Regions from separate parts of the Spirillospora sp. CA-108201 genome, predicted to be linked through region 1. Evidence: riboswitches for the same ligand, from Rfam matches in the RefSeq annotation. Region 1 holds a riboswitch; the other holds the start of a gene.
What was found. Region 1 has a riboswitch for glycine ahead of gcvP (aminomethyl-transferring glycine dehydrogenase). Riboswitches for the same ligand answer to the same signal wherever they lie in the genome.
Positions count from the first base shown of each region.

Region 1 (4,407 bases):
GGGGGTAGGCGGCCTCCTCGCGGGTGTAGGCGTGCTTCCAGTCGTCGGAGACGAGGCAGGCGGCGGTGTGGGGGGCGTTCTTGAGGGGGTTGTCCTCGGCGTCGTAGCCTCCGTCGGCGACGCGCTGGATCTCCCGGCGGATCTCGATCATGGCTTCGCAGAACCGGTCGAGCTCGGCGAGGTCCTCGGACTCGGTGGGCTCGATCATCAGGGTGCCGGCGACGGGGAACGACAGGGTCGGGGCGTGGAAGCCGTAGTCGATGAGGCGCTTGGCGACGTCCTCGGCGGTGATCCCCGTCTCCTTGGTGATCTTGCGGAGGTCGGCGATGCACTCGTGCGCAACGAGGCCGTCGCGGCCGGTGTAGAGGATCGGGTAGTGCGGGGCGAGGCGGGCGGCGAGGTAGTTGGCGCCGATGATGGCGCCCTCGGTGGCGGCGCGCAGGCCGTCCGGGCCCATCATCGCGATGTAGGCCCAGGAGATCGGCAGAATGCCCGCCGATCCCCACGGGGCGGCGGAGATCGGGCCGACGCCGGTGCCGGGGCCGGCCTCCTCGCGGAGCGGGTGGTTGGGCAGGAACGGGGCCAGGTGCTCGCGGACGCCGATCGGGCCGACGCCGGGGCCGCCGCCGCCGTGCGGGATGCAGAACGTCTTGTGCAGGTTGAGGTGGGAGACGTCCGACCCGAACTCGCCGGGGCGGGCCAGGCCGACGAGCGCGTTGAGGTTGGCGCCGTCGACGTAGACCTGGCCGCCGGCGTCGTGCACGGCCGCGCAGACCTCGGTGATCGTCTCCTCGAAGACGCCGTGCGTGGACGGGTAGGTCACCATGATCGCCGCGAGCCGGTCGCCGTGCTCGCCGAGCTTGGCGCGCAGGTCGCCGAGGTCGACGTTGCCGCCCTCGTCGCACTTCACGACGACGACCCGCATCCCGGCCATGACGGCGCTGGCGGCGTTGGTGCCGTGCGCCGAGGACGGGATCAGGCAGACGTCGCGGTGCTCCTCGCCGCGGGAGGCGTGGTAGCCGCGGATGGCGAGCAGCCCGGCCAGTTCGCCCTGGGAGCCGGCGTTCGGCTGGACGGAGACCTTCGCGTACCCGGTGATCTCGGCGAGGAAGCCCTCCAGCTCGCCGATCAGCTCGACGTAGCCGGCGGCCTGGTCGAGCGGCGCGAACGGGTGGAGGTCCGCGAACTGCGGCCAGGTGATCGGCTCCATCTCGGCGGTCGCGTTCAGCTTCATCGTGCAGGAGCCGAGCGGGATCATGGAGCGGTCGAGCGCGATGTCCTTGTCCTGGAGCCTGCGCAGGTAGCGCAGCATCGCGGTCTCGGAGCGGTGCGCGTGGAAGACGGGGTGGGTCAGGTAGGGGCTCTCGCGGCGCAGGGCGTCCGGGAACGCCTCGGGGACCTCGCCGGGCACGGCGGCGCCGAACGCCTCCAGCACGGCCGCGACGTGCTCGGGCCGCGTCGTCTCGTCGCAGGCGGCCGCGACGTGGTCGGGCCCGTCCGGGCGCAGGTTGATCCCGCGCTCGCGGGCGGCCTCGACGACCGCGGCGGCGCGGCCGGGCACGCGGGCCAGGACGGTGTCGAAGAACGAGTCGTGCACGACCTCGACGCCGGCGGCGCGCAGCCCCGCGGCGATCTCGGCGGCGCGGCGGTGCGTCCGCTGCGCGATCGCCGCCAGCCCCTCGGGGCCGTGGTAGACGGCGTACATGCTCGCCATCACGGCGAGCAGGACCTGGGCGGTGCAGATGTTGCTGGTGGCCTTCTCGCGGCGGATGTGCTGCTCGCGGGTCTGCAGCGCCAGCCGGTAGGCGGTGGCGCCGTCGGCGTCGACGGACACGCCGACGAGCCGTCCGGGGAGCTGGCGCTGGATGCCCTCACCGACCGCCATGTAGCCGGCGTGCGGGCCGCCGAACCCGTAGGGGACGCCGAACCGCTGCGCGGAGCCCACCGCGATGTCGGCGCCGCACTCGCCCGGGGGGCGCAGCAGCGTCAGCGCGAGCAGGTCGGCGGCGACGACGGCCTTGGCACCGCGCTCGTGGGCCTGCGCGATGACCGGCTCCAGGTCGCGGACGGCGCCGGACGCGCCGGGGTACTGCAGCAGCACGCCGAAGAAGTCGCCGGCGGGGAGGCCGCCGGACAGGTCGGCGATGACGACCTCGATGCCGAGCGGGATCGCGCGGGTCCGGACGACCTCGATCGTCTGCGGGAGGGTGTCGATGTCGACGAGGAACGTCCCGGGCTCCCTGCGCCTGGAGACGCGGTGGGCGAGGGCCATGGCCTCGGCGGCGGCGGTGCCCTCGTCCAGCATGGAGGCGTTGGCGACGGGCAGTCCGGTCAGGTCGCCCACGACCGTCTGGAAGTTCAGCAGGGCTTCGAGGCGCCCCTGGGAGATCTCGGGCTGGTAGGGCGTGTAGGCGGTGTACCAGCCCGGGTTCTCCAGCACGTTCCTCATGATCACCCCGGGCGTGGTCGTCCCGTGGTAGCCGAGCCCGATCATGGACGTGAGGACGGTGCTGCGGGACGCCAGCTCGCGGAGCCGGTCCAGCGCGGCGGTCTCGCTCAGCGCGGGCGGCAGGTCCAGGGGCCGGGACGTGCGGATCGCGGCGGGGACCGCCCTGTCGATCAGAGCCTCGGCGCCGGAGTAGCCGATGGCGGCCAGCATCCTCGCCTGGTCGTCCGGCGAAGGGCCGATGTGCCGGTCGGCGAACGCCGTCCGGGGGTGCTGCGGCGCGGCCACAGGGGCGAAGAACTGGGCGGTCATGGAGGGCCTCCTGGCTGCTGCGGTCGCTCAGGTGCGCCGCCGGCGCGGCCGGCGGCCGGTCTCCCCCTCTGTCATCGGCACCTGAGAGCTTCACCCGCGCGGCGGGGTTTCCCCTTCGGTGAGCCGCCCCTCCCCGCGCGCGGGGACCGACGCCTGCTTTCCAGAGGTGCCTCGCCCGCACGGTCCTTTTGCCTGAGAGGTTCCGGGGAGGTTGCTCCTTCGGCGCCCCACGCTGGCGGCGTGGGGTCTCTCCCGCACAGGGTCGACGGCATGTCCTAGGTCGAACCCTACCCAAAGGTGCGTCCGCGACGTCGTTCCGGCCCGCCGCAAGAGGCCCCGCCCTCCGTCGCCGGCGCTGTACCGGCGAGTACCATGTGCTGACTCACCTGGGCCGCGACGGTCCCGGACCGCACGGGGGGCGGGCGGATGAGGCTGCGGGATGGACGCGCGTCCCGGGGGCGGCCCCGCGACTCGACGGCGCGCCGCCGGGTCTGGGACGCTGATCACGATGGCGGATGGTCAGGGCGGCGGTACGGCGTGACACAGACCCACGACGACGCGGTGCGCCCGGTGCAGGGTGCGGCCGCGGGCGCGACGGTCGACGAGCCCGCGCAGCCGTACCGGATCCGCCGGTCCTCCGACGCCATCCGGTTCGCGGCGTCCGTGGTGGGGCTGGCGGCGGTGATGCTGCTGGTGTCGATCGCGCAGCAGACGACCCACGGCCTGCAGACCGACATCGCGCAGGGCACCGCGCACGCGCCGCGGCTGCTGCTGACGCTGGCGACGCTGGTGTCCAGCTTCGGGGTGCTGGCCGTGCCGGTCGCGTTCGCGATCGAGCGGCTGTTCCACAAGGACGGCATGCGCGTGGCCGTCGCGCTGCTGGCGGCGATGATCGCCTTCGGGATCACGGTGGGCCTGGACGACCTGGTGGTGCGGGCCGCGCCGGGCGGCGTGCTCGACTCGCTGATCTGGGGCGGCACCGAGACCGCGCCGGTGCACACCGACATCGCCCCGGTGATCGCGTTCGTCAGCGCGGTCGGGATGGCGGGCCGCGCCCGCTGGCAGGCCGCGACCTGGACCATGATCGGGCTGGCTGCGCTGACGGGGCTGACCGCGTCCTACGCCTCCGTCGCCGCGCTGGCGGCCACCTACCTGCTCGGCCGCGCCATCGGCCACGGCGCCCTCTACGCGGTCGGGACGCCGAACCCGCGCCCGCCGGGCGCGGCCGTGGTGGCCGCGCTCGAACGGCTCGGGCTGCGCCCGCTGCGGGGGCGCGCCTGGACGGCACGCACGACGCCGACGAGACCCGCCGCTACGGCGTCGCCCTCGCCCCCTCCCCGCGCGGCGCGTACGGCGCCCGGCTCCCGGCGGGACGGGAGCCGCACGGCGACTGGGACGTGGAGGTCCGCGTCCTGGACCGCGACCAGCAGTCCGCCGGCCTGCTCTACCGCGTCTGGCGGCTGCTGCGGCTGCGCGGGGCGACGACGGGGCGGACGCTGCGGTCGCTGCGCCGGTCCCTGGAGCTGGAGTCGCTGATGGCGTACGCGGTGGACGCCGCGGGCGCCCGGACGCCGCGGCTCGTCGGCACCTGCGAGGCCGGCACCGAGGCGGCGCTGCTGGCCTACGAGCACGTCCCGGGGCGGCGGCTC
Region 1 is NZ_JBNJNE010000001.1:1,664,412-1,668,818, forward strand. Features, by position in the region: gene gcvP (aminomethyl-transferring glycine dehydrogenase) at 1-2,758, opposite strand, end outside; glycine riboswitch at 2,817-2,928, opposite strand; glycine riboswitch at 2,929-3,023, opposite strand; gene ACQEU6_RS08195 (hypothetical protein) at 3,296-4,294, shown strand; gene ACQEU6_RS08200 (lysylphosphatidylglycerol synthase transmembrane domain-containing protein) at 4,294-4,407, shown strand, end outside.

Region 2 (4,407 bases), 6.1 Mb from region 1:
GTTCAGCACCTTGCCGGAATAGTTGAGCCGCATCCCGTGCGTGAGGTGCCCGCCGTGCGCGAGGTCGAGGCCGAGGATCGTGTCGCCGTGCTGGAGCAGCGCGAAGTAGACCGCCGTGTTCGCCTGCGCGCCGCTGTGCGGCTGGACGTTCGCGTGCTCGGCGCCGAACAGGGCCTTGGCCCGGTCGATGGCGAGCTGCTCGGTGACGTCCACGAACTCGCAGCCGCCGTAGTACCGGCGGCCCGGGTACCCCTCGGCGTACTTGTTCGTCAGGACCGAGCCCTGCGCCTCCAGCACCGAGACGGGCGCGAAGTTCTCCGACGCGATCATCTCCAGGGTGCCCTGCTGGCGGCGCAGCTCCGCGGCGACGGCCTCGGCGACCTCCGGATCGGCCGTCGCGAGGGAGTCGTTCAGGCTCATGATTCCTCGATCAGCTTGTCGTAGGCGGCGGAGTCGAGCAGGTCGCCCGGCTCCTGCGAGATCCGCACCTTGAAGATCCAGCCCTCGCCGTACGGGTCGTCGTTGATGACCTTCGGCTCGTCCACCACCGCGCTGTTGATCGCGGTGATCTCGCCGCTGACGGGGGAGTAGAGGTCGCTGACCGACTTGGTCGACTCCACCTCGCCGCACGGCTCGCCCGCCTCGACGGCGTCGCCCTCCGACGGCTGCAGCTCGATGTAGACGATCTCACCGAGGGCGTCGGCGGCGTGCGCGGTGATGCCGACCGTGACGATGCCGTCCTCGCCGCCGAGGCCCGACACCCACTCGTGCTCCTCGCTGTAGCGGAGCTCCTCCGGAACGCTCACGATCACTTCTCTCTTTCCACCGTGGGGGCGCGCCCCCACACCGCCGGACAACTTGTTCAGGAACGCTTGCAGATCAGGGACGCTTGTAGAACGGCAGGGCCACCACGTCCACCGGCTCCCGCCGGCCGCGGACGTCCACCGCGAGGCCGGCCTCCTCGACGCCGCTGTCGAGGTACGCCATCGCGATCGGCGTGCCCAGTGTGGGCGACGGGGCGCCGCTCGTCACGATTCCGCACGGCGCGCCGCCGGACGTGACGACCTGGTACCCCTTGCGAGGCGCGCGACGCCCCCGCGCGACCAGTCCCACGAGCCTACGGCCCGGCGGGGTCTGCGCCTGAGCCGCCAGGGCCGACTTCCCCACGAAATCGACAGCTTTGTCCAGCTTGACCACCCGGCCGAGGCCCGCCTCGAACGGCGTCGTCTCGGCCGTCAACTCGTTCCCGTACAGCGGCATCCCCGCCTCCAGGCGCAGCGTGTCGCGAGCCGACAGCCCCGCCGGGACGACCCCCTCCACCGCGGCGAGCGCCCCCCACAACCGGACCGCGTCGGACGCGTCCACGAACAGCTCGAACCCGTCCTCGCCCGTGTACCCCGTGCGGGCGACCAGCGCGTCCACGCCCGCGACCCGCCCCGCCAGGATCGCGTAGTACTTCAGACCGGCCAGCGGCGCGTCCGTGAACCCCTCGAGAATCCCCTGGGAACGCGGGCCCTGCAGCGCGATCAGCGCGTAGGAGCCGGACCGGTCGTCCACCGCGGCCTCGAACCCCGCGGCCCGCTCGACCAGCGCCTCCCGGACCACCGCCGCGTTCGCGGCGTTCGCCACCACCATCCACGTCTCGTCCGCGAGCCGGTAGACGATCAGGTCGTCCAGGACGCCGCCGTCCGGCCCGCAGATCATCGTGTAGCGGGCCTTGCCCACCGGCATCGGCGACAGGTTGCCGACCAGCGCGAAGTCCAGCGCCGCCCCCGCCCCCGGACCCGAAAGGAAGATCTCCCCCATGTGCGACAGGTCGAACAGCCCCGCGCCCGTGCGGACCGCCCGGTGCTCGGCGGTCTCGCTCGCGTAGCGCAGCGGCATCAGATGGCCGGCGAAGTCGACGAGGTTCGCGCCGAGGTCCTCATGGACGTCGTGCAGCGGCGTCTTCTTCGCGGTCGGATCGGCGGACATGGGCTCGGCTCCTTCGTCACGGGCGCGCATGGTCCATCGTCCCACTCGCGCACCGGGCGTATCGGTGCCTCCCCCTCTGTCATCGGCGCCTGAGAGCTTCACCCGCCGCGGCACGGCGGGCTTTCACCTTCGGCGGGGGACAGGAGTCCCCGCTTTCCAGAGGTCGCCTGGCCCGTGCGGTCCGTGGGCCTGAGAGGTTCCGGGGAGGATTTGCTCCTTCGGCGCCCCCCACCGGCTGCGAGGGACTCTCCCGCACGGGATCATCAGCTGTCGCAGAAGGCTAGCAGTGTTCATTGCGTTTCCCCAGGGTCGAGGCCTTGGGGGCCTCGACCCTGGGGAAACGCGTGCGATCGCTGCATCGCTCCGGCTCGCCTTGCGGCTCGCTTCGCGATCAGATCCTTGCTTCGCTCGGATCTGCCTTCGGACGCGATCGCGGCCCCCGCGTTGTCACGGGGCTTAGGCGGCGGCTGAGGTGGCTTCGTCAGACGGTTGCTGCTGGGGGTCCTGTTTCCGTCCATCCGCATGCGGCTGGTCCCGGCCGTTGCGCTCCGTGTTCGTGTGGCGGTGTCCCGCGCTCGGCTCTGCGCTGGCGGAGGCTGTCAGTTGGGGGGTGCGGACATGGACTTCACGCAGGTTTGCAGGGCCGCCCTGATTTTCTGCAGTTCGTCGGGGGCGGGGGTTCTCGTGGGGTTGGGGGTCGGCATCTGGACGCCCTGCTTGTGCATGCAGTCGTTGAAGGCCTTGACCGCCTTCGACTGGGCCGGGGGGAGCGGCGGCGTCTCGGTGGTCCTGCCGGGCCTGGGGGTGGACGGGGCCGTCGTCGCGGCGGTCGGGGCCTGGGGTGACGACGCGCTCGCCGGCTTGCCGTCGTCGCAGCCGGCCAGGGCCAGGGGCAGGATCAGCGCCATTGCCGCTATGTGACCGCGCTTCAAGGGAACCTCCGTGGGGCGGGTGGGGGCCATGATGCGGCGTCGGCCCTCCCCTTGGATACGGGTTCTCGTGCCAAGGAAGCGCGGCCGGGTTAGCACCGCGCATCAAAGTGGCTTAAGGCGTGTGCCGCTTCTCCGTTCGCCTCAACCGGATCGCGGGCCGTAACGTACTCTGAACTGGTTGTCGGAGATCACCCCCGGGCTCGCGGGGTGCACGGACCCGGAGGGCACGCCGCATGGTCTACTACCTGGCTGGAGCGTTGATCCTCTTCTTCGGCCTGCTGGTCTCCATCGCACTGCACGAGCTCGGGCACTTCTCCTTCGCCAAGCTGTTCAAGGTGCGGACCACGCAGTTCATGGTCGGGTTCGGGCCCACCATGTGGTCGAGGCGCAAGGGCGAGACCGAGTACGGCGTCAAGTGGATCCCGCTCGGCGGCTACATCCGCATGATCGGCATGCTGCCGCCGCGCAAGGGCGACGCGCCCGGGCAGGTGCGGCGGATCAGCACCGGGCCGTGGCAGGGGCTGATCGAGTCCGCGCGCGGGGCCTCGCTGGAGGAGGTCGGGCCCGGCGACGGCGACCGCGTGTTCTACGCCAAGAAGTGGTGGCAGAAGCTGCTCATCATGTTCGGCGGGCCCGCGATGAACCTGCTGCTGTCGGTGATGTTCTTCGCGATCCTGCTGATGGGCATCGGCACCAGCCAGCCGCAGCCGGTGATCAAGGAGGTGGCCGAGTGCATGGTGCCGGCCAGCGCCAAGGTCGCCGCGTGCCCGGCGAACGCGGCGCCGACGCCCGCGCGGCAGGTCGGGCTCCAGGCCGGCGACCGGATCACGGCGTTCGACGGCAAGAAGATCGACGACTACGGGCAGCTGCAGGTGCTGATCCGCGAGGACGGCGGCAGGACCGTCCCGATGACCGTCCGGCGGGACGGCAGGGACGTGCGGCTGAACGTGCCCATCACCCGCAACCAGATGTACGACCTCAAGGACGAGGAAAAGGTCGTCAACGTCGGGTTCCTCGGCATCACGCCGTCCAGCGCGATCGAGCGGCAGGGGCCGGGCGCGGTCGCGAGCACGATGGGCGACCTGACCGGGCGCACCGTCGGCGCGCTGGTGCGGATGCCGCAGAAGATGGTCGGCGTGTGGAACGCGGCCTTCGGCGGCGACGAGCGCGACCCGAACGGGCCGATCGGCGTCGTCGGCGTCAGCCGGATCGGCGGCGAGGTCGCCGCGTCCGACGACTTCACCGGCACGCAGAAGGTCTCCTTCTTCGTGATGCTGCTCGGCTCGCTGAACCTCGCGGTCGGGCTGTTCAACCTCATCCCGCTGCTGCCGCTGGACGGCGGGCACATCGCCGGCGCGCTGCTGGAAGCGGTCAAGAAGGCGTTCGCCCGGATCTTCCGCAGGCCCGACCCGGGCTACGTGGACGTCGCCAAGGCGCTGCCGGTGACGTACGTGATGGCGGTCGTCCTGATCGTCATGGGCGGCCTGCTGATCTACGCCGA
Region 2 is NZ_JBNJNE010000001.1:7,771,871-7,776,277, forward strand. Features, by position in the region: gene glyA (serine hydroxymethyltransferase) at 1-420, opposite strand, end outside; gene gcvH (glycine cleavage system protein GcvH) at 417-806, opposite strand; gene gcvT (glycine cleavage system aminomethyltransferase GcvT) at 880-1,974, opposite strand; glycine riboswitch at 2,048-2,137, opposite strand; glycine riboswitch at 2,142-2,237, opposite strand; gene ACQEU6_RS37410 (hypothetical protein) at 2,574-2,882, opposite strand; gene ACQEU6_RS37415 (M50 family metallopeptidase) at 3,140-4,407, shown strand, end outside.
Region 2: linked by a shared signal. The riboswitch ahead of gcvT (glycine cleavage system aminomethyltransferase GcvT) and the one ahead of gcvP (aminomethyl-transferring glycine dehydrogenase) in region 1 are both predicted to bind glycine.